Regions from separate parts of the Cupriavidus sp. a3 genome, predicted to be linked through region 2. Evidence: predicted binding sites of a transcription regulator. Region 2 holds the regulator's gene; each other region holds the start of a gene.
The links. Region 2 encodes sigma-54, which starts transcription at its own class of promoters, with help from an activator protein. Its sites were predicted from a motif close to TGGCANGNAANCTGCTTT; they were not measured.
Positions count from the first base shown of each region.

Region 1: a site for sigma-54 is predicted at 3,910-3,927, ahead of ACAD63_RS25865 (GTP cyclohydrolase II). Genes of this name have one in related genera too.
Region 3: a site for sigma-54 is predicted at 5,816-5,833, ahead of ACAD63_RS19400 (pilin). Genes of this name have one in related genera too.
Region 4: a site for sigma-54 is predicted at 3,185-3,202, ahead of ACAD63_RS32160 (ATP-NAD kinase family protein). Genes of this name have one in related genera too.

Region 1 covers NZ_CP170644.1:870,304-878,195, forward strand. The annotation lists gene ACAD63_RS25845 (hypothetical protein) at 1-852, shown strand, start outside; gene ACAD63_RS25850 (amino acid ABC transporter permease) at 945-1,253, opposite strand; gene ACAD63_RS25855 (amino acid ABC transporter substrate-binding protein) at 1,448-2,389, opposite strand; gene ACAD63_RS25860 (acyltransferase family protein) at 2,642-3,751, shown strand; gene ACAD63_RS25865 (GTP cyclohydrolase II) at 3,985-5,223, shown strand; gene ACAD63_RS25870 (URC4/urg3 family protein) at 5,253-6,542, shown strand; gene upp (uracil phosphoribosyltransferase) at 6,642-7,352, shown strand; gene ACAD63_RS25880 (TetR/AcrR family transcriptional regulator) at 7,352-7,892, shown strand, end outside.
Region 2 covers NZ_CP170643.1:4,256,020-4,263,911, forward strand. The annotation lists gene ACAD63_RS20245 (monovalent cation:proton antiporter family protein) at 1-59, opposite strand, end outside; gene ACAD63_RS20250 (KpsF/GutQ family sugar-phosphate isomerase) at 211-1,194, shown strand; gene lptC (LPS export ABC transporter periplasmic protein LptC) at 1,238-1,867, shown strand; gene lptA (lipopolysaccharide transport periplasmic protein LptA) at 2,007-2,654, shown strand; gene lptB (LPS export ABC transporter ATP-binding protein) at 2,723-3,523, shown strand; gene ACAD63_RS20270 (RNA polymerase factor sigma-54) at 3,679-5,157, shown strand; gene hpf (ribosome hibernation-promoting factor, HPF/YfiA family) at 5,206-5,556, shown strand; gene ptsN (PTS IIA-like nitrogen regulatory protein PtsN) at 5,925-6,380, shown strand; gene hprK (HPr(Ser) kinase/phosphatase) at 6,460-7,431, shown strand; gene ACAD63_RS20290 (PsiF family protein) at 7,610-7,892, shown strand, end outside.
Region 3 covers NZ_CP170643.1:4,066,341-4,074,232, forward strand. The annotation lists gene ACAD63_RS19370 (M48 family metalloprotease) at 1-201, opposite strand, end outside; gene moaC (cyclic pyranopterin monophosphate synthase MoaC) at 285-770, shown strand; gene hmpA (NO-inducible flavohemoprotein) at 928-2,139, shown strand; gene ACAD63_RS19385 (hypothetical protein) at 2,377-2,817, shown strand; gene ACAD63_RS19390 (hypothetical protein) at 2,834-3,340, shown strand; gene ACAD63_RS19395 (PglL family O-oligosaccharyltransferase) at 3,342-5,150, opposite strand; gene ACAD63_RS19400 (pilin) at 5,272-5,748, opposite strand; gene ACAD63_RS19405 (TerC family protein) at 6,068-6,763, opposite strand; gene sucD (succinate--CoA ligase subunit alpha) at 7,017-7,892, opposite strand, start outside.
Region 4 covers NZ_CP170644.1:2,260,876-2,268,767, forward strand. The annotation lists gene ACAD63_RS32150 (alpha-ketoacid dehydrogenase subunit beta) at 1-993, opposite strand, end outside; gene ACAD63_RS32155 (thiamine pyrophosphate-dependent dehydrogenase E1 component subunit alpha) at 1,041-2,042, opposite strand; gene ACAD63_RS32160 (ATP-NAD kinase family protein) at 2,076-3,149, opposite strand; gene ACAD63_RS32165 (sigma-54-dependent Fis family transcriptional regulator) at 3,334-5,346, opposite strand; gene ACAD63_RS32170 (LLM class flavin-dependent oxidoreductase) at 5,570-6,610, opposite strand; gene ACAD63_RS32175 (IclR family transcriptional regulator) at 6,830-7,585, shown strand; gene ACAD63_RS32180 (hypothetical protein) at 7,608-7,892, opposite strand, start outside.

The DNA of each region.
Region 1 (7,892 bases), on a different contig from region 2:
CTGTGTCTGGCCATGCCGGCGGCGGCACAGCCGGCCGCGCCCGCCGGCGCTGCCGCCGCGACCGCGGTCAGCGCCGCGGCGCAGGTGGCCGCCACGCAGATGGCCGCGTCGGCAGCGGCGGTGCTCTGCAACGCGCCCTGGTTCCGTTCCGGCTCGCATGTGCAGATGGAGGGCGACGGCGCCCTGCCGATGTCGATCCGCATGACGCTGCGCGACGTCGGCCGCAGCGCATCCGGATGCCGCGCGCAGCTGACGGTCAGCTCCAAGTCCGCGATGTCGGCGCTGATGGGGCCGCCGGTGATCATGGAGCAGGTGCATGAGGTCGTGATCGACCGGCGCACGCCGAATGACGAGACCAGCATCGAAAGCCAGCATGCCACCATCAACGCCCGGGCCCGCTATGCGCGCATGTACGGCGAAGCCTCGTTCCGGGGCAAGGGCGTCTTCAACTACGCCGGCCTGGAGTTGCGCGAAGGCAGCACGCTCGACGGCGAGACGTTCCAGTCCAGCGTATCGCTCAAGGTCTACCCGCTCGGCTCCGGCGAAGTGGTCAGCACCATGCGCGCGCTGCATGCGTCGATCCACATCGGCTCGCGCCAGGTTGGCCGCCGCCAGATGATCGAGACCGTCATGGGGCGCAAGGAGTGCCTGCCGATCACCTATGAGAAGCGCACGTCGCTGGGGCCTGTGCTGGTGGGCGAGGAAGTGGTGCAGGTCGAGCCTTCGGTGATGCATGTGACCGACTGGTACTGCCCGTCCGATGCCTTCGTGCTGCGCACCGAGGTGAGGCAGGATGGCAAGGTGCAGCGCATCGACGTCACCGCGCTGGAGCGCGACACGCAGATGCCTTGAACGGGCTTCGGAACGGCTTTGAGCAGGCTTTGGCCTGCGCAGGGCGCAAAAAAACCCGCCTCGGCGGGTTTTTTCGTCGGAGCCGTTGCGGTTCAGCTGGCAGCCTGCGCCGGAGCGGCCTTCTTCTTGGACGACTTCTTGGACGACTTCTTGGCCGGCTTCTGCTCGGTGGCCGGTGCGGCGGGGTTCAGGTCGCTGCGCGTGCTCTTGTTCGCGCCCTGGCTGTACGGGTCGAACTTGTCGCCGGACTTGGCACCCTGGGAGTACGGGTCGAACTTCTCGCCCGACTTGGCACCCTGGGAATACGGATCGAACTGCTTCTTGCCGGTACCCTGCGCGTGGACAGCCAGCGAGGCAGCGCCGAGGCAGAGCGCGATCGCGGTCGCGACAAACTTGTTCATGATTTCTCCTGAGAAATGCCGCCGTCGGGCGGTCGTGTATGTGGCCTGTCCCACACGGGGACGGCTCGGGCCAGTGTCGCCAACATCGTTCGTCGCTGTCAACTTGGGGCTTGCCCGGCGCGGCACTCTCATGGAAATCCTGAATTGCGGCCCCGGACCGGTTCCGGTTCCGGCTCTCCCGGTGTGAACCGGAGTTACTCGGTGACGGCGTCCGACGGGTGCTTCCACGCGGCGCGCACCTCGCCCGACGGCGCCAGCGCCAGGTTGATGCCGCGGCTGCCGATGGGCTGCTGGAACCAGCGTTTCTGCAGCGCGATCACGTCCTGGCCGGTGAAGGCCACGCCCAGGGTCTGGTCGACCAGGCGCTTCCATTCCGGGTCGGCCTTGGACAACATCAGCGCATTTTGCTCGATCGACAGGGACGGGCCCACGATCACGTACTGCGACGGATCCTTGGCGCGCGCGCGCAGGCCGGCCAGCAGCACGTCATCCATCACGAAGGCCTGGGCGCGGCCGGATTCCAGCAGCAGGAACGACTCGCCATGGTCCTTGGCGTAGACGTCGTGGTAGCCATACTGGCCCTTCAGCCGGCGCACGTGGCGGTCGCCGGTCGAGCCCGCGCTGGTGACCACGGTCTTGCCGCGCAGGTCGCCGAACGTGCGGATGCCAGAGTCGGCGCGGACCAGCATGCGCACGGTCGAGACATAGTGCGAGACGCTGAAGGCCACCTGCTTCTGACGTTCGAGCGAGTTGGTGTTGGGGGCGCAATCGAGGTCGACCAGGCCGTTGACCACCGCGGGGATGCGGTTTTGCGGCGTCAGCGGCATCCAGCGCACCTTCAGGTCTTTCAGGCCCAGCTTCTGGCGCGCGGCTTCGGCAGCGCGCAGGCACAGGTCGACCGCATAGCCGGCCGGCTGGCCCTTGTCGTCGGCAAAGGAAAAGGGCAGTGCCGATTCGCGATAGCCCAGCACGATGGTGCCGGAATCGCGGATCTTGTCGAGCACGGGGGTTTGCGGCTGGGCATGGGCCGCAGCCGGTGCCAGCGCGGTGACCATGACGCCGAAGGCGAGCGCCGCCAGGGGGCGACGCGCATTAGACAAGCGGGCGAGCAGGGAAGACAGGGCAGGGACGGACATTCGAGCAAACCGGAGAGCTAACCGCAGGCGCGGCAAAAACGCTAGGGTATACCCGGGTCTTTGCTCGGCGAAGGATAAAGTCGTCATAAGCAAATGCTTCTCTGGTGAGACATGAATGGCGCGGCAAGCAATCGGAAACAATCGCTGCCAGTGTGTAACCAATCCGCAATTTGTGGACATGACGCCACATGTCAATCAGGGCAAACAGGTAGAATCCCGCCTTTCGTGCGCTTTGTCAGATTCCAAAGAACAATGAGCCCCCGTCCGTCACGCCTGCCCTGCATCGACGCGCTCAAGGCGGTCAGCTCTCAGCTGATCGTGCTGCACCATCTCGCTTTCTACGGCCCGATGTCCGACACCGCATACCGTCTCGCGCCGGGGCTGGTGGACTGGCTGTATGACTATGCCCGCATCGCGGTCCAGGTGTTCCTGGTGATCAGCGGCTTCCTCGCGGCGCGCAGCCTGGCGCCGCACGGCCGGCTGGAAATCCGCGAACACCCGCTGGCGATGCTGTGGCGCCGTTACCTGAAGCTGGTGGTGCCCTTCGCCGCGGCGCTGCTGCTGAGCATTGCCGGCGCCGCGCTGGCGCGGCAGTGGATGATCCATGAATCGATCCCGGCGCCAGCGCACCTGACGCAGTTCCTGGCGCACCTTACGCTGCTGCATAACGTGCTGGATGTCGAGGCCCTCTCGGCCGGAGTCTGGTACGTCGCGATCGACCTCCAGCTGTTCGGCCTGCTGCTGGTGGCGCTGTGGGCCGCGCGCGCCTTTGCGCCGCGCCAGGCGCAGGCGGGCGCCGCGGCCGGCATCGGCGTGGTGGCGCTGCTGGCGGTCGCGTCGCTGTTCTGGTTCAACCGCGATGCCGCCTGGGATATCTGGGCGGTGTACTTCTTCGGCGCCTATGGCATGGGCACGCTGGCATGGTGGGCCTCGAACCCGGGCCGATCGGCGATGCCGCTGCTGGTGCTCTGCGCGGTGGCGCTGGCGGCGCTGATCGTCGATTTCCGCCTGCGTATCGCCATAGCGCTGGCCACCGCGCTGCTGCTGGCGGTGGCCCGCCGCGGCGGCTGGATGGAGCGCTGGCCGCGCGGCCATGTGGTGGGTTTCTTTGGCCGCATTTCCTATTCGGTTTTCCTGGTGCACTTCCCGGTGTGCCTGCTGGTCAATGTGCTGGTGTCGAACCTTGCGCCGGGGCAGCCGGTGCTGAACGCGCTGGGTATGGCGGCTGCGTGGGCGCTGAGCAACGTTGCGGGCGCGCTGTTCCATCGCTACGTGGAAAGCGCAAGCCCCCTGGCAGCGCTGCGCGCGGCGAGGGCATGGCTGTCTGACTCGCGCGGCTCGGCGAGCCGTCCTACCGTGTAAGGCTTGCAACCCCTGCGCGTGCGGCAGGCTGCCTCCTGCTGGTGCGCGTGCACCGGCGGTGTCATGCTGCCGGCACTCCCTGCGTGCATGCCTGCGCTGCGCTTGCGTACGGCGCCATACAGAGCGCGGCAAAACTCGCGTAAACCGGCATTGGGCGATGGCATGAACGTTGCCTAGTATGGAATCGTAAACCTGACCATTTGGTCAGGATTCCATCGGGAACCGAGGGTGCCATGTCCGACCATATCGTCCTCACTTCGCACGCGCGCCGCGACAAGCCGGCCGAGCCGATCCACTGGGGTGCGCCCACCGCGGCCGAACGCGGACCGGTGATCGCCAGCCTGGCGAATCCCGCGCAGCGCAACGTGATCGGCACCCACGCCGGCGCCTATGCCATATACCGCGCGCTGGCGGTGGCCTCGGGGTCGCTGCAGCGCGACCATCGGCCAGACCTGACCGACACCGCCCCCGCGGAGTCGATCGGCCCGCACCCGCAATGGGCCGATCCGGAAAAGATCGTCTCGCTCGATCCCTGGGGCCACCTTGTTTCCTCCGTCTTCGCCGACCGCATCGCGGCGGGAGTGGACATCCGCCCGACCATTGCCATCACGCGCGCCCATATCAACATGCCCGAGCTGATCTCGGCGATTGCTGCCGGCCGGCTGACCCCCGACGGCAGCATCCTCTATGCCAATGGCGACGTGCGCGTGACCAAGGCGGCGGTCGATCCGGTCTGGTACCTGCCGGGGCTGGCGGCGCGCTTCGGCATCAAGGAAAGCGCGTTGCGGCGCGGCCTGTTCGAGCAGACCGGCGGCATGTTCCCGGAGCTGGTCACGCGGCCCGACCTGAAAGTGTTCCTGCCGCCTATCGGCGGCATGACGCTGTACTTTTTCGGCGACGTCAGTCAACTCGGCAAGCCAGAAACAAGAGTGGCCTGCCGCGTGCACGATGAATGCAACGGATCCGACGTGTTCGGGTCAGACATCTGTACCTGCCGGCCCTACCTGGCGCATGGCATCGAGGTGTGCATCGAGATGGCGCAGCAGGGCGGTGTCGGGCTGGTGGTTTACAACCGCAAGGAAGGCCGCGCGCTGGGCGAGGTGACCAAGTTTCTGGTCTATAACGCTCGCAAGCGGCAGGCGGGCGGCGACCGGGCCGAGACTTACTTTGCCCGCACCGAATGCGTGGCAGGCGTGCAGGACATGCGTTTCCAGGAGCTGATGCCGGATGTGTTCCACTGGCTGGGCATCCGCCGCATCGACCGCTGGGCGTCGATGAGCAACATGAAGCATGGCGCGCTGGTGGCGCAGGGCATCGAGGTGGTCGAGCAGGTGGCGATCCCCGAAGCCCTGATCCCGGCCGATGCCCGTGTCGAGATCGACGCCAAGGTGGCGGCGGGCTACTTTACGCACTACACGCCGCCGGATGCCGATGAACTGGCCCTGGCAAAGGGCAGGGGGTTGAACGAATGACAATGTATCCCGAAGAGGATCGTGGCGGCATGGAACGTCGGGGAGCAGGCGAGGAAATGCGTCCGGGCGCGGGCTGGCTCAGCCCGGTGCCGGAAGGGCACCCCGCTTCCGGGCTGCTGTGCGCGGAGGCGGTGCGCACGCATTGCGCGGCGGTCACCGAGCACGTGGCCGGCGGCGCGTCCGAGCTGTTCACCTGGCATCCCGACCGTGTCCACGCGATCGCCGATTACGTGGCCAGCACGATCCGGCAGCGCTATCCGGACCTGCAGGTGCCTTACCACAGCCGCTGGCGCCACTTCGAGAGCGGCGGCGTCGACCAGCGCGCGGACCGCTGGCAGGTGCTGTGCGAGCGCGCCGGCCTGAGCGGGCCCGAGCACCGCGAAGAGCGCGCGCGCATCGGTATCGACCTGGTGATCCCGAGCGTACTGCTCGACGCCGGCGCTGGCCCCGACTGGCGTTACCGCGATCCGGCCAGCGACCTGGTGCTGACACGTTCAGAGGGACTGGGCGTGGCCAGCTTCGACCTGTTCGCACGCGGCGGCTTCTCCGCGGCGCCCGGCGATCCGCTGCGCGCGGATGCCGAGCGGCTGCAGCGCATCGATGCCGACAGCATCGCCCACGCCTTCCAGGTGGCGCAGCACAACCCGCTGGTGGGGCTCGAAGGCCGCGCCGGGCTGCTGCGCCGGCTGGGCGAGGTGATGGAAGCGACGCCGGCGCTGTTCGGGCGGCCGGCGCGGCTGGGCAACCTGTTCGACTACCTGAAGGCGCATGCGGTCAACGACCGGCTCGATGCCAGCTTCCTGCTGCGTACGCTGCTGGTGGGGCTGGGGCCGGTGTGGCCGGGGCGGATCGTGATCGAGGGTGTGTCGCTGGGCGATTGCTGGCGCCATCCGGCCGCGCCCGGCGGGCTGGTGCCGTTCCACAAGCTCACGCAGTGGCTGACCTATTCGCTGCTGGAGCCGCTGGAGGACGCGGGCCTGACGGTCACCGGGCTGGATGCGCTGACCGGGCTGCCCGAATACCGCAATGGCGGCCTGCTGTTCGACTTCGAACTGATGGTGCCGCGCGATGCGTCCTTTGCCGCCGAGCCGCATGCGGTGGACGAGCCCGTGATCGTCGAATGGCGCGCGCTGACCGTGACTGGCCTGGACCTGGTGGCCGATGGCGTGCGCCAGGCGCTGGGGCTGGCGGAAGCCGGCTTCCCGCTGGCGCGCGTGCTGGAGGGCGGCACCTGGGCCGCGGGCCGGCGCATTGCCGCCAAGCGGCGCCCGGGCGGTGCACCGCCGTTCAGCATCATCAGCGACGGCACCGTGTTCTGAGCATGGCGGGCGCCCCGCGCGCCCGCCACCATTGCTTGCGCAATCGGCAAGGTTTGCGTTGGATAACGTGGCATCAAACATGGCATCAGGAGCGTCCCCATGAACGACATGTCCGCTGTACCAGCCGCTGTTCCCACCGCTGTTCCCACTGCAGCCACCCGCGACGACGACGCTGCCGGCGTGCCCGGCGTGCTGGTCGTCGACCACCCGCTCGTGCAGCACAAGGTCACGCTGGTGCGCAGCGAGGAAACCACCACCGACAATTTCCGGCGCCTGGTGCGCGAGATCAGCCAGTTGCTGACCTACGAGGCCACACGCGACCTGGCGATGGAGACCATCGCCATCCGCACCCCGATCGCGCCGACGCAGTCGCGCATACTGTCGGGCAAGAAGCTATGCCTGGTGTCGATCCTGCGTGCCGGCAATGGCTTCATCGACGGCATGCTGGAGCTGCTGCCGGCGGCGCGCGTCGGCCATATCGGGCTATACCGCGACCCCGAGACGCTTGAGCCGATCGAGTACTACTTCAAGATGCCGGAAGATATACACGAGCGCATGGTCATCGTGGTCGATCCGATGCTGGCCACCGGCAACTCGGCCATAGCCGCGCTGAACCGGCTGAAGGAAGCGGGCGTCACCACCATGAAATACGTGTGCCTGATCGCCTCGCGTCCGGGTCTGCGCGCGCTGCGTGCCGCGCACCCCGAGGTCGGCATCGTCACCGCCGCGATCGACGACACGCTCAACGAGCACGGCTATATCGTGCCCGGCCTGGGCGATGCCGGCGACCGCCTCTACGGCACACGCTGATGGACCCGCGCGCCAGCGCTCCATCGCGCCGGCCGCTGTCGATGCGCGGCGCGCAGCTTGCGCACGAAAGTCCCGCCGGCCGCATCCGGCAGGAGAACCAGGCCATGATCATGCGCGCGGCCGAGCACGTGTTCGCGCGCGCGGGGTTTGCCGGCGCCACCATGGCCGAGATCGCGGCGCGCGCCGGCGTGCCCAAGTCGAACCTGCACTACTACTTCCGCACCAAGCAGGCGCTGTACCGCGCGGTGCTGGCCCACACGCTGCAGCTGTGGCTGTCGGAGACCGACATCATCCGCGCCGACCTTCCGCCGCAGGTGGCGCTGGAGCAGTACATTCGCGCCAAGATGCGGTTGTCCGCCAGCCATCCCGATGCCTCGCGCGTGTTTGCCAACGAGCTGCTGCACGGCGCGCCGGAGATCGGCGAGATCCTGCGCCATGCGCTGCGCGAACTGGTGGCGCGCAAGGCCGCGGTGGTGCAGCAATGGATCGACAGCGGCCAGATGGCGCCGGTGGACCCGCAGCACCTGTTCTTCACCATCT
Region 2 (7,892 bases):
ACCACGCCGAAGACGGCAGCGGCCAGCAGCACCAGGGTCAGTTCCAGCGGTGAGTGCATCAGGATGGTCGGGTGACCGGCCGGGCGCGCGCCCGACCCGGCACGGGCACCCTGCCGGGGAAACTTGGCAAGCGCGTCGATGCGGCGGGCACGCGGGGGCACATCGAGGCAGCCCCGGGCGACGTCGCATTCGTTGGTATACTTCGACGCCATGATAGCCAATTTCGATGCGGATCGAGCACTCAGGCTCGCCCGCGACACACTCCAGACCGAAGCCGAAGCGGTTTCCGCACTTTCCGGCCGCCTGACCGACGACTTTGCCCGTGCCGTGCAGATGATCCTGCAATGCAGCGGGCGCGTGGTGGTCTCCGGTATCGGCAAGTCCGGCCATATCGGGCGCAAGGTGGCGGCGACGCTCGCTTCCACCGGCACCCCCGCGTTCTTCGTGCATCCGGCCGAGGCCAGCCACGGCGACCTGGGCATGGTCACGCGCGACGACGTGCTGATCGCCTTCTCCAATTCCGGCGAAACCGGCGAGTTGCTGTCGATCATCCCGATCGTCAAGCGCATCGGCGCGCGGCTGATCTCGGTCACCGGCAACCCGGAGTCGAACCTCGCCAAGCTGGCCGACGCGCACCTCGACGCGGGCGTGGAAAAGGAAGCCTGCCCGCTCAACCTGGCGCCAACGGCAAGCACCACCGCCGCGCTGGCGCTGGGCGATGCGCTGGCGGTGGCGGTGCTGGACGCGCGCGGCTTCGGCGAAGAAGACTTCGCCCGCTCGCACCCGGGCGGCGCGCTCGGCCGCAAGCTGCTGACCCATGTGCTCGACGTCATGCGCACCGGCAACGCGGTGCCCGAAGTCCGCGAAAACACCCCGCTGGCCCAGGCGCTGATGGAAATCACGCGCAAGGGCATGGCCATGACCGCTGTGGTCGATCCCGACGGCCGTGCCATCGGCGTCTTCACCGACGGCGACCTGCGCCGCCTGCTGGAAACCCCGCGCGACTGGAAGACCGTTCCCATCGGCGAGGTCATGCACCGCAACCCGCATGTGGTCAACCAGAGCCAGCTGGCCGTCGAGGCGGTGCAGGTCATGGAAGCCAACCGCATCAACCAGTTGCTGGTGGTCGACGACGACGGGCGCCTGGTCGGTGCGCTGCATATCCACGACCTGACCCGCGCCAAGGTCATCTGAACGGGGCGCGAGAAGCACCGACAAGCACACCAACAAGCACACCATGCAGGCACTCATCGCCTCCCTCAGCGGCATCGTCATGCGCCTGCTGCCGCTGCTGCTGATGGCCTTCGTCGCCGGCAGCACCTTCTGGCTGGTGCAGATCAACTCGCCCAAGGAAAGCCAGGACACGCAGGCGACCAAGAAGCACGAGCCGGACTATTTCATGGACCGTTTTTCGGCCACGGAACTGGCGCAGGACGGCAGCACCAAGATCCGCTTCACCGGCGAACGCATGGTCCACTTCGAGGACGACCAGACCTACGAGGTCACGCGCCCCGCGCTGCGCGCCTATGAACCGGACCGTCCGCCGGTGACGGCACGGGCCGACCTTGGCCGCATGAACGCCGAAGGCTCGGTGATCGACCTGTACGGCAACGGCCATGTGCTGCGCCAGCAGGGCGCCGACGCCTCCAAGGATCCGCAGCTGACCGCCGCGTCGAGCTATTTCCAGCTGCTGGTCAATGACGACATCGTCAAGACCGACAAGCCGGTAAAGCTGACGCGCGGACCCTCGGTGATGACCGCGAACGGGCTGATCTTCAACAACGTCACCCGCGAAGTACAATTGCTCGGCAATGTACGCGGCACCATCGTCACCGGGCCGTCTCCGGGCCGTACGCCGGGACGCTGACCCGGCCCGCGCGGCCGGCCGCCGCGCAACGGCAATAACGCTGCGCGCCCTGCCTGCCCCGCAAGACCCGCATAACCCGCATAACCCGCATAACCCGGCCTAACCCGCACCACCACGCCCTCTAGCCACCGCTGCCAACATGACTGCATCCCTGACGACTTCGTCCCGCCGACACGCCGCCCCGGCCCTGCTCGCCACGGCCATGGCCATCGGCCTGCTGCTGGCCCAGCCCGCGCTGGCCGAGCGCGCGGACCGCGACAAGCCGATGGTGCTCGAGGCCGACAACGCCAGCTACGACGACGTCAAGCAGATCTATACGCTGACCGGCAACGTGGTGCTGACCAAGGGCACGATGATCCTGAAGTCGGATGCGGCCGAGCTGCGCACCGACCCCGAGGGCTACCAGTTCGCGGTGGCCACCGCCAAGGCTGGCAAGCAGGCCTATATCCGGCAGAAGCGCGAGGGCGTCGACGAATACATCGACGGCTGGGGCGACCGCATCGAATACGACGGCAAGCAGGAGCTGTCCAAGCTGATCGGCAACGCGCGCATGGCGCGCCTGCAGGGCGCCAAGATGCTCGACGAGATCCGCGGCGCGGTGCTGACCTACGACAGCCGCAAGGAGTTTTACACCGCTGCCGGCGGCAGCGACAACACCTCGGCCGCCAATCCGTCGGGCCGCGTGCGCGCGGTGCTGTCGCCGCGGCAGAACCCGAATGCGCAGGGTTCGGGCAGCGGCTCGCCGCTGGACCTGAAGCCGGCGCCCGCGCCCGCCAACAAACCCTGACGCCTCGCGGGGACCGATGCCTTGCAAGGACCGCCTCCCCGCCTGAAACGCTGAACGCCAGACTGCCAATGACCGATACCGCCACCATCGCCGAAAAGCCTTCCGTCCAAGCCACGGCCGTCCTCGAAGGCGGCAGCACGCTGGTCGTGCGCCACCTGAAGAAGCGCTATGGCTCGCGCACGGTGGTCAAGGATGTCTCGCTGGACGTGAAGAGCGGCGAAGTGGTTGGCCTGCTCGGCCCCAACGGCGCGGGCAAGACCACCTCGTTCTACATGATCGTGGGGCTGGTGAACCTGGACGAGGGCGATATCGTGCTCGACGGCGACCACATCAGCGGCCTGCCGATCCACGAACGCGCGCGCATGGGCCTGTCTTACCTGCCGCAGGAAGCATCGGTCTTCCGCAAGCTCAACGTCGAGGAAAACATCCGCGCCGTGCTCGAGCTGCAGGTGGAAAACGGCAAGCCGCTGGCCAGGGCCGAGATCGACCGCAGGCTCGACGCGCTGCTCGACGACCTGCAGATCGCGCACCTGCGCAACAACCCGGCGCTGTCGCTGTCGGGCGGCGAACGCCGCCGCGTGGAAATCGCGCGCGCGCTGGCATCGTCGCCGCGCTTCATCCTGCTGGATGAACCGTTCGCCGGCGTGGACCCGATCGCAGTGGGCGAGATCCAGCGCATCGTCAGCTTCCTGAAGGCGCGCAACATCGGCGTGCTGATCACCGACCACAACGTGCGCGAGACGCTTGGCATCTGCGACCACGCGTACATCATCAGCGAAGGCACCGTGCTTGCCGCCGGGCGGCCCGAAGAGATCATCGCCAACGAATCGGTGCGGCGCGTCTACCTGGGCGAAAACTTCCGCATGTGATGTACTGGCCTGCCCGCGGCGGCAGGCCATTGATTCTGCCTGGTTTCACCCCCATCATCTGCATGTGGGACAGCCCACTGCCGGCGTCGATCAAGCCGCGACATCGATAGCAATTTCCGTTCCAACAACGGAAAGATGCGCATAAAATAGGTCGCATGAAACCGTCGCTACAGCTCCGCCTCTCCCAGCACCTGGCACTGACGCCGCAACTGCAGCAGTCGATCAGGCTGTTGCAGCTTTCGACGCTGGAATTGCAGCAGGAAGTCGAACAGGCGCTCACGGAAAACCCCCTGCTCGAACGCGAGAACGACTGGATCGAAAGCCCGCTGCGCGTGGCCGCCGATGGCTCGGTCAACCTGCAGAGCGCGCCCGCGCCGGCACCGGCCGAACCGCAAGGCAACGGCGAGGCGCGCGCCGAGGGCGCGGGCGATGACGACAGCTACGGCGACAGCAACAGCGGCGACGACTATGGCGGCGACTGGAGCCTCGACGATTTCGCGCGCCGCCCGCAAGGCGACGAAGACGAGAAGACGCCGATGCAGCTGCGTGAGGCCGAGCCCACGCTGCGCGAATACCTGATGGAACAGCTCACGCCGCTGAAGATCTCGGTGCGCGACAAGGGCCTGGCCATCTTCCTGATCGAATCGCTCGACGACGACGGCTACCTGAGCGCGACGCTCGAAGAGATCTGCGCCGAACTGCCCGAAGAACTCGAATTCGAGATCGAGGAAGTACAAGCGATGCTGACGCTGCTGCAGAGCTTCGACCCGCCGGGCGTCGGCGCGCGCAACGCGGCCGAGTGCCTGGGCCTGCAATTGCGCCGGCTGCAGCATCCGCAGCGCGAGCTGGCGCTGAACATCGTGCATAACCACCTCGAGCTGCTGGCCGTGCGCGACTACACGCGCCTGAAAAAAGCGCTGCAGGTAGACGAGCCTGCACTCAAGGCCGCGCATGAACTGATCCGCTCGCTGGCACCCTACCCGGGCCACGCATACAGCCGCCCCGAAGCCGACTTCGTCGTGCCCGATGTGTTCGTGCGCAAGAGCGGCAGCGGCTGGATCGCGCAGCTCAATCCGGATGTGATGCCGCGGCTGCGCATCAATGACATGTACGCGCAGATCCTGCGCGGCGCCAAGGGCGAGTCGGGTACCGCAGGCCTGCAGCAGAAACTGCAGGAAGCGCGCTGGCTGATCAAGAATATCCAGCAAAGGTTCGACACGATCCTGCGTGTCTCGCAGGCCATTGTCGAGCGTCAAAAGAACTTTTTCACGCACGGCGAAATCGCCATGCGCCCCTTGGTTTTGCGGGAGATTGCCGATACACTGGGATTACACGAGTCAACCATCTCCCGGGTGACGACCAATAAATACATGGCAACGCCGATGGGTACTTTCGAACTGAAGTACTTCTTCGGCAGCCACGTGTCCACCGAGACCGGTGGCGCGGCTTCATCAACGGCCATCCGCGCCTTGATCAAGCAACTGATAGGAGCCGAAGACCCGAGGAATCCCCTTTCCGACAGTCGCATCGCCGAACTGCTGGGTGAGCAAGGCTTCGTTGTCGCACGACGCACCGTAGCCAAATATCGCGAAGCCCTGAAGATCCCCGCAGTGAATCTCCGCAAGTCTTTGTAGCCGAGCCCACCGCCTGCCTGGTGAGGCTCTTTCAGAAGGAGAAGCGCTATGAACTTCAAGATCAGTGGACACCACCTTGACATCACGCCGCCGTTGCGTGAGTACGTGGAAACGAAGCTGGAGCGAATCGTCAGGCATTTCGATCAGGTCATTGGCGTTAGCGTGCTGCTCTCTGTCGACAATCACAAGGAAAAGGACAGGCGGCAATATGCGGAAATCAATCTACATCTCAGGGGCAAGGACATCTTCGTTGAAGCGCATCATGAAGACCTGTATGCAGCGATCGACGCACTAGTCGACAAGCTGGACCGTCAGGTACTGCGCTACAAGGACCGCGTGCAAGGCCACGACCGCGAAGCGGTCAAGTACCAGATGGCCGCAGCGCAGATGCAGCAATGAGCGTGCCCGGTGGCCCCGCAGAGGGCCGCTGAATCAAAACTGAACAGGCAAGCCGCGCGTAGCGCGGCTTTTTTGCGCCTGCGGCGCTGTGGCGCCTGCGCAAAGGGCCTGTCACCCGTTTGAGACGGAGTGTTCGCAACGGCCGCGGCAGGGTGTATGCTGCGCCATACATGCAGGGCCGCATCCTGCCCGCGCCCGGTTAAGGTGCGGACGCCAACCGGGCGGCGCTGCGCTGCACAATCACAGGGAGGCTGCTGCTCTATAATGGCCGGACGCCTCGGCGTTGCCGGCGACCGGCAGCCCCTGAGCCACACACTGCCCGGCGGAACGGCGGAACCGCCCGCTAACTGAACTCCTGCGCATCGCCCATGAATCGTTTGGCCAAATTGCTGCCACCCGGCAACATCACCCTCGACGTCAGCGTCACCAGCAAGAAGCGTGTGTTCGAGCAGGCCGGGCTCCTCTTCGAGAACAACCATGGCGTGGCGCGCGCCACCGTGACGGACAACCTGTTTGCGCGCGAGTCACTGGGCTCCACCGGACTTGGCGCCGGCGTGGCGATCCCTCACGGCCGCATCAAGGGGCTCAAGCAGCCGCTGGCCGCCTTCATGCGCCTGGCCGAACCGATTCCGTTCGAATCGCCCGACGGCAAGCCGGTATCGCTGCTGATTTTCCTGCTGGTGCCGGAACAGGCCACGCAGCAGCACCTGGAAATCCTGTCCGAGATCGCGCAGCTGCTGTCGGATCGCGACATGCGCGAAGGACTGGCGACGTTGCCCACTTCCGAAGCCGTGCACCAGTTGCTGACCGAATGGCATCCCTGATTCACCGATTGACCTGAACGGGCCGGCACAGACCGGACAGGCACAGCGCCTGGCACACCGCCCCACACGTCATACCCGCATGGAACTCACCGGCGTCACCTCCCAGTCCATCTTCGACGACAACGCAGCCGACCTCAAACTCTCATGGGTCGCCGGCCTGGAAGGTGCGGACCGCGCCTTCGACGTGGAATTCGCCCGCGAAGCCACCTCGGCCGCGGACCTGGTGGGCCACCTGAACCTGATCCACCCCAACCGCATCCAGGTGCTCGGCAAGCCCGAGATCACCTACTACCAGCGGCTGGACGACGATATCCGCAAGCGCCAGATGGGCGAGCTGATCCTGCTGGAGCCGCCTTTCCTGGTGGTGGCCGACGGCATGGAGCCGCCGCCGGACCTGGAGCTGCGCTGTACGCGCTCTTCCACGCCGCTGTTCACCACGCCGGTGTCGTCGGCCGCGGTGATCGACCACCTGCGGCTGTACCTGTCGCGCATTTCCGCGCCGCGCGTGACCATGCACGGAGTGTTCCTCGACATCCTCGGCATGGGCGTGCTGATCATGGGCGAATCGGGCCTGGGCAAGAGCGAACTGGGCCTGGAACTGATTTCGCGCGGCCACGGCCTGGTGGCTGACGACGCGGTCGACTTCGTGCGGCTGGGGCCGGACTTCATCGAGGGGCGTTGCCCGCCGCTGCTGCAGAACCTGCTCGAAGTGCGCGGCCTTGGCCTGCTCGACATCAAGACCATCTTCGGCGAGACCGCGGTGCGGCGGAAGATGAAGATCAAGCTGGTGGTGCAGCTGGTGCGCCGCAACGACGGCGAGTTCGAGCGCCTGCCGCTCGATTCGCAATACCTCGACGTGCTGGGCCTGCCGATCCACATGGTCAAGATCCAGGTGGCGGCCGGCCGCAACCTCGCCGTGCTGGTCGAGGCCGCCGTGCGCAACACCATCCTGCGCCTGCGCGGCATCGACACGCTGCGCGATTTCATGGACCGCCAGCGCGCCGCGATGCAGGCCGATGCGGTCTCGCGCGGCCAGGGCCGCCTGCTCTGAGCGGGCTGATTGCCCGCGCACGCGTTTTCAATTGCTTACAACGGCGGCCTCCCCCGCCGTCAACGCCGACGTCCGGTCTGCCGTTTTGTGCTGTAATGGGCATCGAGCCCATTCCAAGGCCGCCACGAGCCCCTGACACCGTGCGGCCGTGATGTTTTCCACACCAAGGAGAGCGAGCATGAAGAAACTGATCGCGATGTGCGCGCTGGTCACCCCGCTGCTGGCATCCGTGGCCTTCGCCCAGTCGGCGTCGGCACCGGCCGCCCCGGCAAAGGACGCCGCCAAGGCGCCCACCGCGCAGCAGGAAAAGATGAAGACCTGCAATACGCAGGCCGGCGACAAGAAGGGCGACGAGCGCAAGGCGTTTATGAAGCAATGCCTGTCGGCCAAGCCGGACGCCACGCCCAAGACCCAGCAGGAAAAGATGGCTGCCTGCAGCAAGGAAGGCAAGGGCAAGAAGG
Region 3 (7,892 bases), 190 kb from region 2:
GGCCGGGGCAGCGGCCGGTGTTCGCGTCGTCGCCTGCGGCCACGCCGGCGACGCCATGCTCAGCGCCAGCAGCGCAGCCAGCGACCGCCGCCATGGCGACCCGGGGCGACCATGATGTGACGCCGAACCGGCAGGCGCGGCATCCGCAGCGGCACAATGGCCGGGCGCGGCAGACCTGCGAAGCGATGGTTGTTTTGGCATGTTGCTATGATAGCGGCCTCCGGTGGCCGTTCCCATCAGACGGTTCTCCTCCCCGCCAAAGGCCTCCTGCACCAAGCCCTGCCATGACCCAGCTCACCCATTTCGATACCGCCGGCCAGGCCCACATGGTCGACGTCGGCGACAAGGCCAGCACGCACCGCGTAGCCGTGGCCACCGGCACCATCACCATGCTGCCCGACACCTTCGCGCTGGTGCGCGACGGCAGTGCCAAGAAGGGCGACGTGCTCGGCATCGCGCGCGTGGCCGCGATCATGGCCACCAAGCGCACCGCCGACCTGATCCCGCTATGCCATCCGATCGGGCTGACCAAGGTCGCGGTCGACTTTGCGCTCGACGAGGCCAGCGCCACCGTCGCCTGCACCGTCCGCACCGAGACCCGCGGCCAGACCGGCGTCGAGATGGAAGCGCTGACCGGAGTGCAGGTGGCGCTGCTGACGATCTACGACATGTGCAAGGCGGTGGACCGGGGGATGGTGATCGGCAACGTGAAGCTGCTGGAAAAGCATGGCGGCAAGTCGGGCGACTGGGTGGCGGCCGCCGGCCAGTGAGCGGCCTGGCTGCAGCGCCCGTGGATCGGCACGCGCCAAACGGCAATCGCGGCACCTAGACTAGACATTGCTCAGGGCAGCCGGGAAACGCGCTTCGCGCCCGCATGGACCCAGCGTCCCCGCCTGGCTCCCATCACCTTGCCAAAGGAGAGACGCAATGCTGACGCAGAAGACAAAGGACATTGTGAAAGCCACCGCGCCGGTATTGGCGGAACACGGCTACGACATTATCAAGTGCTTCTATAAGCGCATGTTCGAAGCGCACCCCGAACTTAAGAATGTGTTCAACATGGCGCATCAGGAACGGGGCGAGCAGCAGCAGGCATTGGCGCGGGCGGTCTACGCGTATGCGGAGAATATCGAAGACCCGAGCAGCCTGATGGCCGTGCTGAACAACATTGCCAACAAGCACGCGAGCCTGGGCGTCAAGCCGGAGCAGTACCCGATCGTCGGCGAGCATCTGCTGGCGGCCATCAAGGAAGTCCTGGGCAGCGCAGCGACCGAGGAAATCATCTCAGCGTGGGCGCAAGCCTATGGCAACCTCGCCGACGTCCTGATGGGCATGGAAAGCGCGCTGTATGAAGGTTCGGCCGAACAGACCGGCGGCTGGACCGGGTGGCGGTCCTTTGTGGTCCGCGAGAAGCGCCCCGAGAGCGGCGTGATTACGTCCTTCATTCTCGAACCGGTCGACGGCAAGCCGGTAGCAAACTTCAAACCCGGTCAATACACCAGCATTGCCGTCGACGTGCCCGCGCTAGGCCTGCAGCAAATCCGCCAGTACAGCTTGTCCGATATGCCGAACGGGCGCAGCTATCGGATCTCGGTCAAACGGGAAGGCGGCGGCACCCAGCCTCCTGGCTATGTTTCAAACCTGCTGCACGATCACGTCAATGTCGGCGACGAGGTAAAGCTGGCTACGCCATATGGGAGTTTCCATATCGACGTCAACGCCAAGACACCCATTGTGCTGATCAGCGGCGGCGTGGGGCTGACGCCGATGATCAGCATGCTCAAGACCGCGCTGCAGGCGCCGCCGCGGAAAGTCGTTTTCACCCATGGCGCGCGCAATAGTGCAGTGCATGCCATGCGAGACAAGCTGCGCGAGGCGGCGAAGACCTATGAGAACTTCGAACTGATCGTTTTCTATGACCAGCCCCTGCCTGAGGACGTGCAAGGGCGCGACTACGATTATGCGGGGCTGGTCGACGTCAAGCTGATCGAAAAGTCGATCCTGCTGCCCGACGCCGACTACTACATCTGCGGCCCGATTCCCTTCATGCGCATGCAGCATGATGCACTGAAGAATCTTGGCGTCCATGAAGCGCGCATTCATTACGAGGTGTTTGGTCCGGACCTGTTTGCCGAATAGGCCGGCACGCATGGGCGCATCCGGGAACGACGGACTTGTCATGCCGCGCCGGTTCACGGCGTCCGGCCAGTCTGTCGTTCCTCGGTAATAAAGGTAACGCCACATTTCCACATGCGCCGCCGCAGCGCCTGCGCACGACAATTTGGTATTCAATACGATTGCGGGCCGGCGCATGTCGCGGCCGGCTGCCACTGCCCGCGGCGAGCCTTTCGGCCACGCGGGGGAAAGGTGAATACCATGAACGGGCGCAAGCTCTGCCAGCTGGTACTGGCACTGGCGGCCACGGCCGCAAGCGGCGCCGCCCTTGCCGGGCGAGCCGATTTCCACAATGCCGGCTGGCATGACGCGGACACACGCGGCGGCATGATCAAGACGCGTGTCGGCGTGGGCTTCTATTTCGGCCCCAGCGTCGTGTTCGGCGGCTACCCGTATTACTACCCTGCCTACCCTGCGCCCTATTACTACCCGGCTCCGGCCGTTGCCGTGCCGGCCGAGCCACCTCAATACGTCGAGCAGGGCCCCAACGGGCCGGTGCCTGCCCCGGGGCCCGAGCGGTCTGTACCGCAGGACCAGGGCTGGTGGTATCACTGCAACGAGCCGGAAGGCTACTACCCCTACGTGCAATCGTGCCCGGGCGGCTGGCAGCGAGTGCCGGCCCAGCCGCCGGCCAATTACTGACAGCGTGGAGCACAGCATGCGAGTCCTGACCCGCGCCACGCTTGCCGTGGCGACCCTGACACTCGGCGCCTGCGTCGTGATGCCTTCCGGCCCCAGCGTGATGGCGTTGCCGGGCACCGGCAAGAGCTTCGACCAGTTCCGCGCCGACGACTACAACTGCCGCCAGTTCGCCTTTGGGCAGGTCGGCGGCGTGACTTCCTCGCAGGCGGCCAACAACGCGGCAGTCGGCAGTGCGGTAGTGGGCACCGCGCTGGGCGCTGCGGCTGGCGCAGCCTTTGACGGCGGATCGGGCGCGGCGGTCGGCGCGGGCCTGGGCCTGCTGACAGGCGCCGCGGTCGGCGCCGGCAACGCGCAGTACGCGGGTTACGGCACGCAGCGGCAATACGACGCCGCCTACGTGCAGTGCATGTATGCCAGCGGCAACCGCGTGCCGGTACCGGGGCGGGTGGCCGCTGCGCCGGCTCCTGCGCCGCGGTACTACTACGCGCCGCCCCCGCCGGCCTACTACGTGCCCTACTACTAGGTCAGTTGCGTCCCCACGCGGAGAACCGGCGCGAGCGATCGGTGACCCAGGCGCAGAACGCCTGCGGGCGCTCGCCCTCGGACAACTCGCTGCATGCCTTGGCGATCTCGGCGTATTGCGTCGCTTCATCGCCCAGGTAGTACCAGCGCAACCGCTCCATCCACAGCCGGCCTTGCGCGGCATCGCCGGTCAGCGCGAGCAGCCACGCCGTGCGCGCGATCATCGTGGGAGTCGGCAGCAAGTGCACCGCGGCGATATGCGCGGGCAACAGTTGCGCTGCGTTCTGCGGCGTGATCACGACCAGGCCCGCGGCATCGGCCTGCGCATGCTGGCGGAACCAGAAGCGCGGCATCGGCAAGGTGTTGCGGGTTTCGCTGGCGGCATACTCGCGTGCTTCGGCGCGGCGGTAGTCTTGCCACATGGTTGCCAGGATGGCGACGGCAAGCGCAATGCAGGCCACGCTGAGACCCTTCGCCACACTGACCGGAACGCGCCATGGTCCGGCGGCGGCAGGCTCGAGCCAGCCCAGCAGGAAACAGAATGGCAGGAAGAAGTACAGGTAGTGCAGCGGGTATTCCAGCATCGAATGCGCGCAGAGCATCGCCAGCCACGTCAGCATCAGCACCGCTTCACGGCGCTCGCCGTTTTCTGCCTGCCAGAGCCGCGCCCGCACCACGCGCCATAGCCACGCTGCGAGAATCAGCGCGACGCCGAGCGTGCCCGCGACGCCGGTCTTGGCCAGCAGGTCTAGCACAGCGTTATGCGCATGCAGGGACATCTCCACCTTCACGCCGACCTGCGGCAACTGGGTGAATTGCGCCCAGCCGAATTCGCCCCAGCCGACACCGAGCCATGGATGCGCGCGGAACATCGCCAATGCATGCGACCATAGCGCGCCACGTGCGGACATCTGGTCTTCGGCTTCCAGTTGCGCGATGGTGTCGAACAAGCGCCAGTCGAGCAGCTGGCCGGTGGCGCGGATCGCTGGCTGCAGCACCAGCAGCATCACGATCATGGCGGCCGCGGCCACCAGCAGTCCGGTCGTACGCCGCATCGGATCCGTCTCGCGCAGCGTGCCGCGTGCCAGCCAGGCAGCAACCAGCGCGTAGAGCGCGGCAAGACCAACATGCAGCACGCCGGTGCGCGATCCCGATAGCACGATGCCGCTCTCCAGCAGTGCTACCGCTACCAGCCACATCGGGAAACGCAGCCTGCCGCGCGATGCCAGCCAGACTGACGCAACCAGTGCGAGGCCGTGCACGGTGGCCTGGTGGTTGGGCTGGTTCAGGTTGCCCCACAGGCGGCGGTTGTCATCGTAGAAGTAGGTGGAAACGAGGCCGAAGGCACTGCGCTCAAGATGGAAGAGCTGGACCCACTGTGTGACGGTGCCGAGCAGGCCGGCGATCAGGAAGGCGATGGCCAGGGTGTCGCCGGCGTTGAGTGTCTCGGATGCTTGACTGCGGCGGTATGACCATGCGGCGCATGTCACGGCTGCGCCGAGGAACAGTGACAGGACAGTGAGGGTCGCGCTGCCGGTGATATCGGCGTGACCGAGGGCGGTGCGCATCAGACCGACGGCGGCGAGCCAGAAGAACAGCAAGGCTACCCACGGCAGCGAGATCGTCGCAGATGCCGCTGGGGTGGCGGGCTTGCGGAGCGACAGGAACGCAACCAGGGCCAGCGCGCAGCACGCGGCGGTCCATTCGCCGTAGAACGTCGCGAGTGGGAGCGTATGCCGGGAGACTAGCAGCGGGAAGACGATTGCTGCGATGAGGGCAGCCGACGGCAGGGTTGTCCGGGACGGCGGCATTGAGGCGCCAGTTTTAGGGAAAGGCGCATGATAGCTTGAGCCGGCCAAAGAAAAAGCGCCCGAAGGCGCTTCAATCAAGAAATAAGGCCTATTGCCCCAAGGCAATCACATTCATGCAATCTTAGGGGCAATCGCCAGCGCCCGGCTTGAAGCCGCGGGTGGCGTTGCAAGTCGTACCTGTATTGAGCCAAGTAACGTTTGCGGCGCCGTTTGCAGCCGTCGGCGTAGTGACGATCGTGAGGTTTGCTCCCGCGGCAGTTGCTGCCGTGGTAACGGTGATTGCGCCATTGAGAACCGCGACCGCCGGAGCCCCAACAGCGGTAATGTTGCCCGACACGACCGGCGCCGGAATACCGTTGGTGCCGCCATTGCAGCCCGTCACAGTCCCCGTTTCTTGAGCGCACATGGCGACTGCAGTCTTAATGGAGGCGATTTCCGCCATCGCACCGGCGGCACGGGTCCGCGACGTGTAATCACTGTACTGCGGAATCGCGATCGCCGCCAAAATACCAATGATCGCCACCACGATCATCAGTTCGATCAGCGTAAAGCCCTTCTGGACACGACGGCCCAGTTTCTTCAGTTGTACCCGTTGCATGATTTGACCCCTCGAAGAGATTTTGGTTAAGCGTTGCACGTCTTCGGTTTCGTGACGCGGGGCCTATTCAGCAGTAAGCGTGCCAGCCATATCCCCCGTCCGCAGGGGACAAAAAGCGACAAATTTCGTCACCCGGCAGCGGAAAGCCCGCCGCATGCGCCAAATTTTGTCACCTGCCCGCGCTACCACCTGCAGAAGCGACAAAAAGTGCGATCACTCACATGAGTTAGTTGGATATCGCACCGACAGGGACGTCTGCCAGGAGAGCAACAAAAAAGGGCGGCCACCCGGCCGCCCTTCCCTGCGATGCAATACCCCGTCAGGCCGTCTGCGCCTGCCGGCGGCTCAGCAGCTTGCCGATGATCACCACCAGGATCGCGCCGGCGGCGCCGAATACCAGGTGGGCATGCGGCACGTGGACTTCGAACCAGGCCGCATCGACCGGGTCGCTGACCAGCATCTCGCCAGCCAGGTAGCCCAGCAGCGCGGCGCCCAGCACGATGATGACCGGGAAGCGCTCCATCACCTTGAGCAGCAGCGTGCTGCCGAACACGATCAGCGGGATCGACAGGCCCAGGCCGATGATCAGCAGCATCAGCTGGCTGCCTTCGGGGCCCTTCTGCGCGGCGGCGGCCACGGCGACCACGTTGTCGAGCGACATCACCAGGTCGGCGATCAGGATGGTGCGGATGGCGGCCCAGATATTGTCCTTGCCGTCGTGGCCTTCCTCGTCGTCATCGCCGGTCAGCAGTTGCACGCCGATATAGACCAGCAGCACGGCGCCGACGATCTTCAGGTACGGCAGGCTCAGCAGCTTGACCGCGGCCACGGTCAGCACCACGCGCATGATGATGGCGGCGGCGCTGCCCCAGAAGATGGCCTTCTTCTGCTGGGCGGGCGGCAGGTTGCGCGAGGCGAGCGCGATCACCACCGCGTTGTCGCCGGACAGGACGATGTTGGTCAGGATGATCGATCCCAACGCAATCCAGAAAGTGGTGGAAGACAGCAGTTCCACTGGGAGGCTCCTCGAGTTCTATGTGGTGGCGGTTTTATGTACTGGCGCGCCCCGTCATCTGACGGGTGTTCGGATGTCTGAAAGCGCAGGCATGACTGTTTAACCCACGAACCTTTCGATTACATTTCAATCCTGTAATCTTTCGGGGCTTTCACGGCGCCAGGATCACCCGCCGCAAAAACAATGCCCCCGCCGATGGCGGGGGCATCACTAGTCTGTCATTCCCGCCACAGCGGGAACGGCAAGCAGGACCTTACAGCATCGCCTTCAGCAGGCGGCCCATCTCCGACGGGTTCTTGGTCACCTTGATACCGCAGGCTTCCATGATTTCCAGCTTGGCCTGGGCGGTGTCGGCACCGCCCGAGATCAGCGCGCCGGCGTGGCCCATCCGCTTGCCCGGAGGCGCGGTCACGCCAGCGATGAAGCCAACCACCGGCTTCTTCATGTTGTCCTTGATCCAGTTGGCCGCGTTGGCTTCGTCCGGACCGCCGATCTCACCGATCATGACCACGGCGTCCGTTTCCGGATCGTCGTTGAACATCTTCATCACGTCGATGTGCTTCAGGCCGTTGATGGGGTCGCCACCGATGCCGACAGCCGACGACTGGCCCAGGCCCAGCGCGGTCAGCTGGCCCACGGCTTCGTACGTCAGGGTGCCCGAGCGCGACACCACGCCGATGCGGCCCTTCTTGTGGATGTGGCCCGGCATGATGCCGATCTTGATTTCGTCCGGCGTGATCAGGCCCGGGCAGTTCGGCCCCAGCAGCAGGGTCTTCTTGTTCTCGCGGCGCATGCGGTCCTTGACTTCCATCATGTCGCGCACGGGAATGCCTTCGGTAATGCAGACCACCAGGTCCAGGTCGGCATCAACGGCTTCCCAGATCGCGGCAGCGGCGCCTGCGGGCGGCACGTAGATGACCGACACGGTTGCGCCGGTCTGGGCCTTGGCGTCCTTGACGCTGGCGTAGATGGGAATGCCTTCGAAGTCTTCGCCGGCCTTCTTGGGGTTCACGCCTGCGACGAAGGCGTTCTTGCCGTTGGCGTAGTCGCGGCAGCCACGGGTGTGGAACTGGCCGGTCTTGCCGGTGATGCCCTGGGTGATGACCTTGGTGTCTTTGTTGATCAGAAT
Region 4 (7,892 bases), on a different contig from region 2:
CTTGCGCGCGGCAGCAGCGATCTGCGCGGCGCCGGGGATATACAGGTCTTCCAGCGTCGGCGAGAACGGCACCGGCGTATGCGGCGGGCACACCATCTCGATGCCGGCCTTGAGCGCGCCGAAGGCCTGCTGCGCGACCTGCGCGGAGATATCGGTGGCGATATTGCAGCGCGGGCTGGCTTCATCCACCACCACCAGGCGGCCGGTGTTCTCGACCGATTCCAGCACCGTGTCCATGTCCAGCGGCGACAGCGTGCGCAGGTCGATCACTTCCGCTTCGATGCCTTCCTTCGCCAGCGTGGCCGCCGCCTCCAGCGCGCGGTGCACCATCAGCCCGTAGGTGACGATCGACACGTCCTTGCCGTCGCGCACGATATTGGCCTCGCCAAACGGGATCGCGTACGCGCCCTCCGGCACCTCGCCTTCCAGCCCGTACAGGTTCTTGTGCTCGCAGAAGATCACCGGGTCGTTGTCGCGGATCGCCTGGATCAGCAGGCCCTTGGTGTCATACGGCGTTGACGGGCATACCACCTTGAGCCCGGGGATATGCGTGAACAGTGGCGTCAGCATCTGGCTGTGCTGCGCGGCGGCACGAAAGCCCGCGCCGACCATGGCGCGGATCACCACCGGGGTTTCGGCCTTGCCACCGAACATGTAGCGGAACTTGGCCGCCTGGTTGAAGATCTGGTCGAAGCACACGCCCATGAAGTCGATGAACATCAGCTCGGCGATCGGGCGCATGCCACAGGCCGCGGCGCCGATGGCCGCGCCCACATAGGCCGACTCCGACAACGGCGTATCCAGCAGCCGGTCGCCATGCTTGGCATAGAGTCCCTTGGTCACGCCCAGCACGCCGCCCCAGGCGTCCTTCTCGCCATCCGCGCCGGCGCCGCCGACGATGTCTTCGCCCAGCATGATGACGCTGGGGTCGCGGGTCATTTCCTGGTCGATCGCCTCGTTGATCGCCAGCTTGATGCTCAGTTTGCGAGCCATGTTTGTCTCCTGATAGTTCGGTTAGCCGTCTGGTTGGCGAGAGGCGATCAGTAGCTGACGTAGACGTCGGTGAGCAGGTCTTCCGGGCCGGGCAGCGGCGCGGCCTTGGCTTCCTGCACGGCGTGCTCGATCAGCGCGGCGACTTCGCGGTCGATGGTGTCGAGTTCCTCGCGCGCGACCACGCCGGCCTGCGTCACGGTGCGGGCGAACAGCTTCAGGCAGTCCTTGTTGGCGCGGATATCGTCGAGTTCGCCGGCGGCGCGATAGGTCTGCGCATCGCCCTCGAAATGGCCGTAGAAGCGCACCATCTTGCATTCGAGCAGCGACGGGCCGCCGCCTTCGCGCGCGCGGCGGATCACTTCGCCCGCGGCCTCGTGCACGGCGAAGAAGTCGGTGCCGTCGACAGTCACGCCGGGGATGCCGAAGCCGGCGGCGCGGTCGACGTAGCTGTCCACCGCGGTGCCATAGTCACGCGAGGTCGACTCGGCATAGCCGTTGTTCTCGATCACGAAGATCACCGGCAGGTTCCACACCGCGGCCAGGTTCAGGCTTTCCAGGAAGGTGCCCTGGTTGGAAGCGCCGTCGCCGCAGAAGGTGATGCCGACCTCGCCCTTGCCGCGGAACTTGGCCGCCAGCGCGGCGCCGCAGACCAGCGGCGCACCCGCGCCCAGGATGCCGTTGGCGCCCATCATGCCCTTGGACAGGTCGGCGATATGCATCGAGCCGCCCTTGCCGTTGCATGAACCGCCCTTCTTGCCATAGATCTCCATCATCATCGCCACCGGATCCACACCCTTGGCAATGCAGTGGCCGTGGCCGCGGTGCGTGCTGGCAATGCGGTCGCCATCGTGCAGGTGGTGCAGGATGCCGACGCCCGCGGCCTCCTCGCCTGCGTACAGGTGGACGAAGCCCGGGATGTCGCCACGCGCGAAGTCCACGTGCAGGCGTTCCTCGAAATCGCGGATGGTGCGCATCTTCCGGTACACCGTCAGCAGGGTCTCCTTGTCGAGCGGCAGCAAGGCGGAAGCTTGTGAAGCTCTGGCTGTCATGTCTGTCTCCTTCGTTCTATCAAGGTTTGCACTTCAGGAAAGGCAGGAAAGCAACGGGTTGCTGCTGCGCATCAGCCGATGCTGCGCGGCATAGCGCATGCAGCCCGCCACGTCGATGCTGCGAAAAGCGTGTTCATGCAGGGTCACGGTGACTTCGTCGTCAGGGCCGAAGGCCAGCTCGCGTTCGCCGTCGAGCGCGACAATGCCGCTGCGCTGGCGCACGCGGTGCGGGCGGCCGTGTTCGAGACGCTGCCAGCCGGCGACCGGCACCGTGCACAACAGTCCCGGCGCGATCGGCGCGCGCAGGTCGAATTCGCCCTCGCCCGGCGCGGCCAGCTCGATCGCCAGGCCGCCGGGCTCGCGCCGGCCCAGCGGTTCGAGCAGTCCGGCAATGGCCGACAGGCCGATGGCCTGCGGATCGGCGAACGACACATAGACCGCTGCGAGCGTGTCGGTCTTCCACAAGGCGCGCGCGCCGATGAAGTGTTCGTGCGAGATCACCGCATCCACCAGCGCGATGTCGCGGCGAAAGCCGCCATCGCCGTCGCGGATGACGATGTCGAGCCGCTTGTTGGAGGCCAGCGCGTGCTTGTCGGAAACGCGCCCGGTGGCGTAGAGCCCGGTGGCGAGGCCGATGATGGTCGGCTCGCGCATCTCGGGGTAGGCGTTGTTGGTGCCGGTCGACAGGCCGGCGATGGGAACCCCGCCGCATTCGCGCACCACCGCGCGGTGGGTGCCGTCGCCGCCGAGCACGATGATGGCGGCCACGCCGGCATCGGCCATGCAGCGCGCGGCGTGCAGCGTGTCGTCGACGCGCGCGGTCACGGGCATGTCGAGGTATTCGACGGCAGGCAGGCCGGAGTCGGGTCCCTGCCGGCGCGCCAGGTGCCGCGCCAGCATGACGCGCAGTCCTTCGCGGTCCGGCATCATCAGCACGCGGCCCACGCCGCATGCCGCCAGCGCGGACAGCAGGCGCAGCACGATATTGACGCGATCGGCCAGTTGCAGGCTGTTGGCGTTGGCGATCACGCGGCGGATATCGCGCGCGGAAATCGGGTTGGCGATGATGCCGACCAGTGGCGTGCCGGCGCCGGCTGCGTGCCCCATTGCCTGTCTCCTGTTGTCATTGTGGTGACAGGCAAATTGCAATGGCTGTGCCAGCGCGCGCAGGGCGAAAAATGCGCAAAAACCGAGGGATTACCCGCGACGAAAAGGCAAGACGGGGCGGTGCGCTGTGACAGGTGTCACAGCACAGGTGTACAGCGGGTGGACAACCGTATCGCGCGACCGCTCAGTGAATGGGCTTGCCGCCTTCATCGTCGGCCCCGTCGCGCCGGTTAGGCGACTGGATGCCATAACGCTCCATGCGCCGGTACAGCGTCATGCGGCTGATGCCGATCTGGCGCGCGACCGCGCTCAGGTTCCAGCCGGAAGCGCGCAGGTACTGCATCAGCAGCATGCCTTCCGGCGGCAGCTGGTGCGGGTCGAATGGCGCGGCGGCGCTGTCGCCGGCAACCTGCACAGCTTGTGCCGGCGCAGCGGCGATGGCCGCGATGCCGAGGCCGTCGGGCAAGTCCTGCTCATCGATATAGCCGCCGGTGCAGACGGCGCGCGCGTATTCCAGCACGTTGCGCAGCTCGCGCAGGTTGCCCGGCCAGCGATGGCGATGCAGCCGCTCGCGTGCCGCCGGCGACAGCGTCACGGGTGCGGCGGCGCCTTCCTGCAGCAGCTTGGCCAGCAGCCAGTCGAGGTCGTGGCGTGCGCGCAGCGGCGGCAGTTCAAAACGGGCGCCGTTCAGGCGGTAAAAGAGGTCTTCGCGGAAGCGTCCTTCGGCGACCAGTTGCTCCAGGCCGTGGTGCGTCGCGGAAATGACGCGCAGCCGCACCGGCACGGGCCGCGCGGCGCCGACCGGCAGCACCTCGCCCTCGGCCAGCACGCGCAGCAGCCGCGACTGGAGCTCGCGCGGCATATCGCCGATCTCGTCCAGAAACAGCGTGCCGCCGTCGGCTTCCTGGATCAGCCCACGCTTGCCGCGCGGGCCGGCGCCGGAGAAGCTGTTGGGCAGGTGGCCGAACAGTTCGCTCTCGATCAGCGTTTCCGGGATCGCCGCGCAGTTCACCGCGATGAACGGGCCGCCGCGGCGCGCGCTGGCCTGGTGCAGGGCCTTGGCGAAGAATTCCTTGCCGCTGCCGGTCTCGCCGTGGATCAGCAGGTTGATCGGCGAATCGACCAGCCGCGCGGCGCGCTGCAATTGCTGCTGCAGCGCAGCGTCACCGCCGGTCAGCGCGGCCAGCGCCTCGGGCATAACCACCGGCGCTTCCTTCGCGGGAGCCTGCCAGCGCAGCGCGGGTGGCATCACGCTCAGGTATAGCAGCCCGCCGCTGCGGTTCAGCGCCACCAGCCGCTGCTCGCTGGGCCGGGAGTAGACATAGTTGCCCAGGTCTTCCAGCCGGGCGCCGAACAGCGTCTCGAACCGCTGGCCGAGCACGGTGGCGCCGGCCGCGCCGCCCAGCTCGCCCTCCAGCATCAGCCGGGCGCGGTGGTTGTGGCCGACGATGCGGCCGACCTCGTCCAGCGCCAGCAGGTATTCGGGATTGACGTCGACGAACTCCGGCGCCACGTTCAGCTTCAGGATCCAGTCGCGCCGGTGCGCGCGCAGGAAGTTGGCGTTCTCGATATGCGCGGCATAGATGCGTACCAGCTGCAACGCCAGCCCCTGGCTGTCCTTGGCGTGCGGCGAGGTCAGCGCGGAGATGTCGAGGATGGCGTGCAGGTTGCCGTGCGTGTCGAACAGCGGCGCGGCGGTGCAGGTCAGCGGGATATGGGTTGCATCGAAATGGTCGGCCTGGTGCACCGTCAGTGCCTGGCCGGTGACCAGCGCCGTTCCCACCGCGCAGGTGCCGGCGCCGCTCTCGCTCCATTCCGCGCCGAGGTAGAGGCCGGCGTGCCGCAGTGCGGCATCGGTGCGCGCATCGCCGATATAGTCGACCGTCACGCCTTGCGCATCGGTCAGCAGCACCACGTAGCCCAGTGCGGCCACTTGCCCGTACAGGCTCTGCAGGCCGTGGCGCGCGATGCGCGCGAAATCGTCGATGCGTTCCTGGTGTTCGCGCAGCCGCGGCTGCGGCAGGATGCGCGCTTCCTGCATGCGCGAGGGATCGAGCCCGTACTGGTGCACGCAGCGCCGCCATGAGTTCTGGATGATGGCGTCGTGCGCGATCCGGTCCGCCAGCACGGCGGGCGGGGCTAGGTATGTGGTGGCCTGGACCACCGTCTCGATGTGCTCGCGTTGCCGCAGGTCCATCGCTGTCTCCTGGTCGTCGCTGCCGTCGGCCCCGGGAGCCTGCTGAGGGGGGCGGATCGGGCGGACTGTGCGGGCGCGTGCCTGGGTGGCCACGCCTCTGTCTGGTCTCGGCCTTCTAATGTATCCGAGCGCGTCGGCGGGATGCAAACCAGAATGGCAGGCAGGAATCAGGAGACGTCGGCCAGCGCACGCCGCAAGTGCGGCGTGCGCCATACCGGATGGCTCAAAGTGCGGCGTTGGCCTTGAGGCTGCGCGCCGCGCCGGCGGCGATCTCGAAGGAGCGCAGGCGCGCCTGGTGGTCGTAGATCTGGCCGGTCAGCATCAGCTCGTCCGGCTGCAGGTCGTCGACAAAGCGCTGCATGCCGGCGCGCACCGAGTCCGGATCGCCCACCACCGAGCACGCCAGCGAGCGGCGGATATGGTCGGCCTCGCTCTCGGTCCACAGCGACTCGATGTCGTCCACCGGCGGGCGCAGTTGCCCCGGCGTGCCGCGCACCAGTGCCAGGAACTGCTGCTGCAGCGAGCTGAACAGGCGGCGCGCCTCATCGGCGCTGTCCGCGGCAAAGACGTTGAAGCCGAGCATCACGTACGGGCGATCCAGCGCTTCAGAGGGCCGGAAGGTGCGACGGTAGAGGTCGAGCGCCTGGCGCATGAAGCCCGGCGCGAAGTGCGAGGCAAACGCGAACGGCAGGCCCATGGCCGCGGCCAGCTGCGCGCTGAACAGGCTCGAGCCCAGCAGCCAGATCGGCACCTTCAGGCCGGCACCGGGAACGGCGCGCAGGCGCTGGCCAGGGCGCACGTCATCGAAATACGCCTGAAGCTCTTCCACGTCCTGCGGGAAGGTATCGGCGCTGTCGCTGGTCAGATGGCGGCGCAACGCGCGCGCGGTGGCCTGGTCCGTGCCGGGCGCGCGGCCCAGTCCCAGGTCGATGCGGCCCGGGTACAGCGAGGCCAGCGTGCCGAACTGCTCGGCGATCACCAGCGGCGAATGGTTGGGCAGCATCACGCCACCGGAGCCCACGCGGATGGTCTGCGTGCCGTTGGCGACATAGCCGATCAGCACCGCGGTGGCGGCGCTGGCGATGCCGGGCATGTTGTGGTGCTCGGCCAGCCAGTAGCGGTGGTAGCCCAGTTGCTCGGCATGGCGCGCCAGGTCGAGCGAGTTGCGCATGGCCTGGCCGGCGTCGCTGCCCTGCGGGATGGGAGCCAGGTCGAGCACCGAGTAAGCGATGCCGTTGCCGGCGGGGAGAGAGTCGCGATTCATGTTGTGGTCTGGCGGGCGGCGTACGCCACACGTGCGCCGCCCGATGCTATGCGGATGGTTCGCTATGTTAGTGAGCCTGCGCGGAACGTGCTGGCGACGGATTTGCGGCCCTGCGGGCGGCGTGGGTATGTGGGTATCCGCCGGACCAGCGCCCGACGGCAAGGATTGAGCCTCGCGCCGCTTGCCCTTACCATTCAGCCCGATGCGAAGGAACGATCGATGACTCTCAAGACACTGGACGGCGCGCTGGCCCTGCTGACGCACTTCACCGTGCGCCAGCCCACCTGGGGCGTGCGCGAACTGGCCAAGCACAGCGGCGTGCATTACGCCGTGGTGCACCGCGTGCTGGCGACCTTTGCCGCCAACGGCTTCCTGGTACAGGACGCGGCGACCGGCAAGTATTCGCTGGGGCTGCGGCTGTTCGAGCTGGGACAGGTGGTGCGCAAGAGCTTCTCGCCGGACGAGATCGTGCGCCCGGTTCTGGAAAAGCTGGCAGCGCAAAGCGGCGAGACCGTATTCCTGTCGTGGCTCGACGGCCATGAAGGCCTGTGCGTGGGGCTGGTGCAGAGCCAGCACCAACTGCGTTTCTCGATCGAGCTGGGCGAGCGCTTTGCGCTGTACGCGGGGGCGCATGCCAAGGCGATGCTCGCCTTCCAGGAAGATGCCTTCCGCGACGAAGTCTACCGCCAGGGCATGGCGCGCGTGGGCCCTCACACCACGCTGGACCGCGAGCGCATCGAGCAGCAGCTTGCCGAGGTGCGCGAACGCGGCTGGGCCCATACGCGCGAGGAAGCCGCGGCCAGCGTGGCCGGGCTGGCACTGCCGCTGTGGTCGCGCGACCGCAGCGCGGTGGTGGGCTCGGTGGCGATTGCCGGGCCGCAGCAGCGCCTGGACGAGGCCGCCGTGCCGCGCCTGCTGGAGGCCTTGCGCGACGCCAGCGGCCGGCTGGAAGACGTGATCGGCTTCGTGCGCTGACGCCAACGTTCAGTCGGCTCGATCACGCAAGCAGCGCCTTTCCCACTTCGCCGCCCAGCACCCGCTTGCCGATCGCATGGCCCAGCGCCCGATAGCTTTCCCATTGGGCTTCATCGAAGAACTGGTCGCTGGTGCTTTCCTGCGGGAAGGCCGGGTGCGTGGCGCCATAGTGCCGCACATCGGCCGGCGCCCATGACACCAGCCGCGGCTTGAGCAGCACGATGCGGCAGACCTGCGCGCGCGGCGCCGCGCACGCCGGATCGGTGCGGTACACGTTGAGCAGCACCGCGCATTTGTCGGCGGCAGG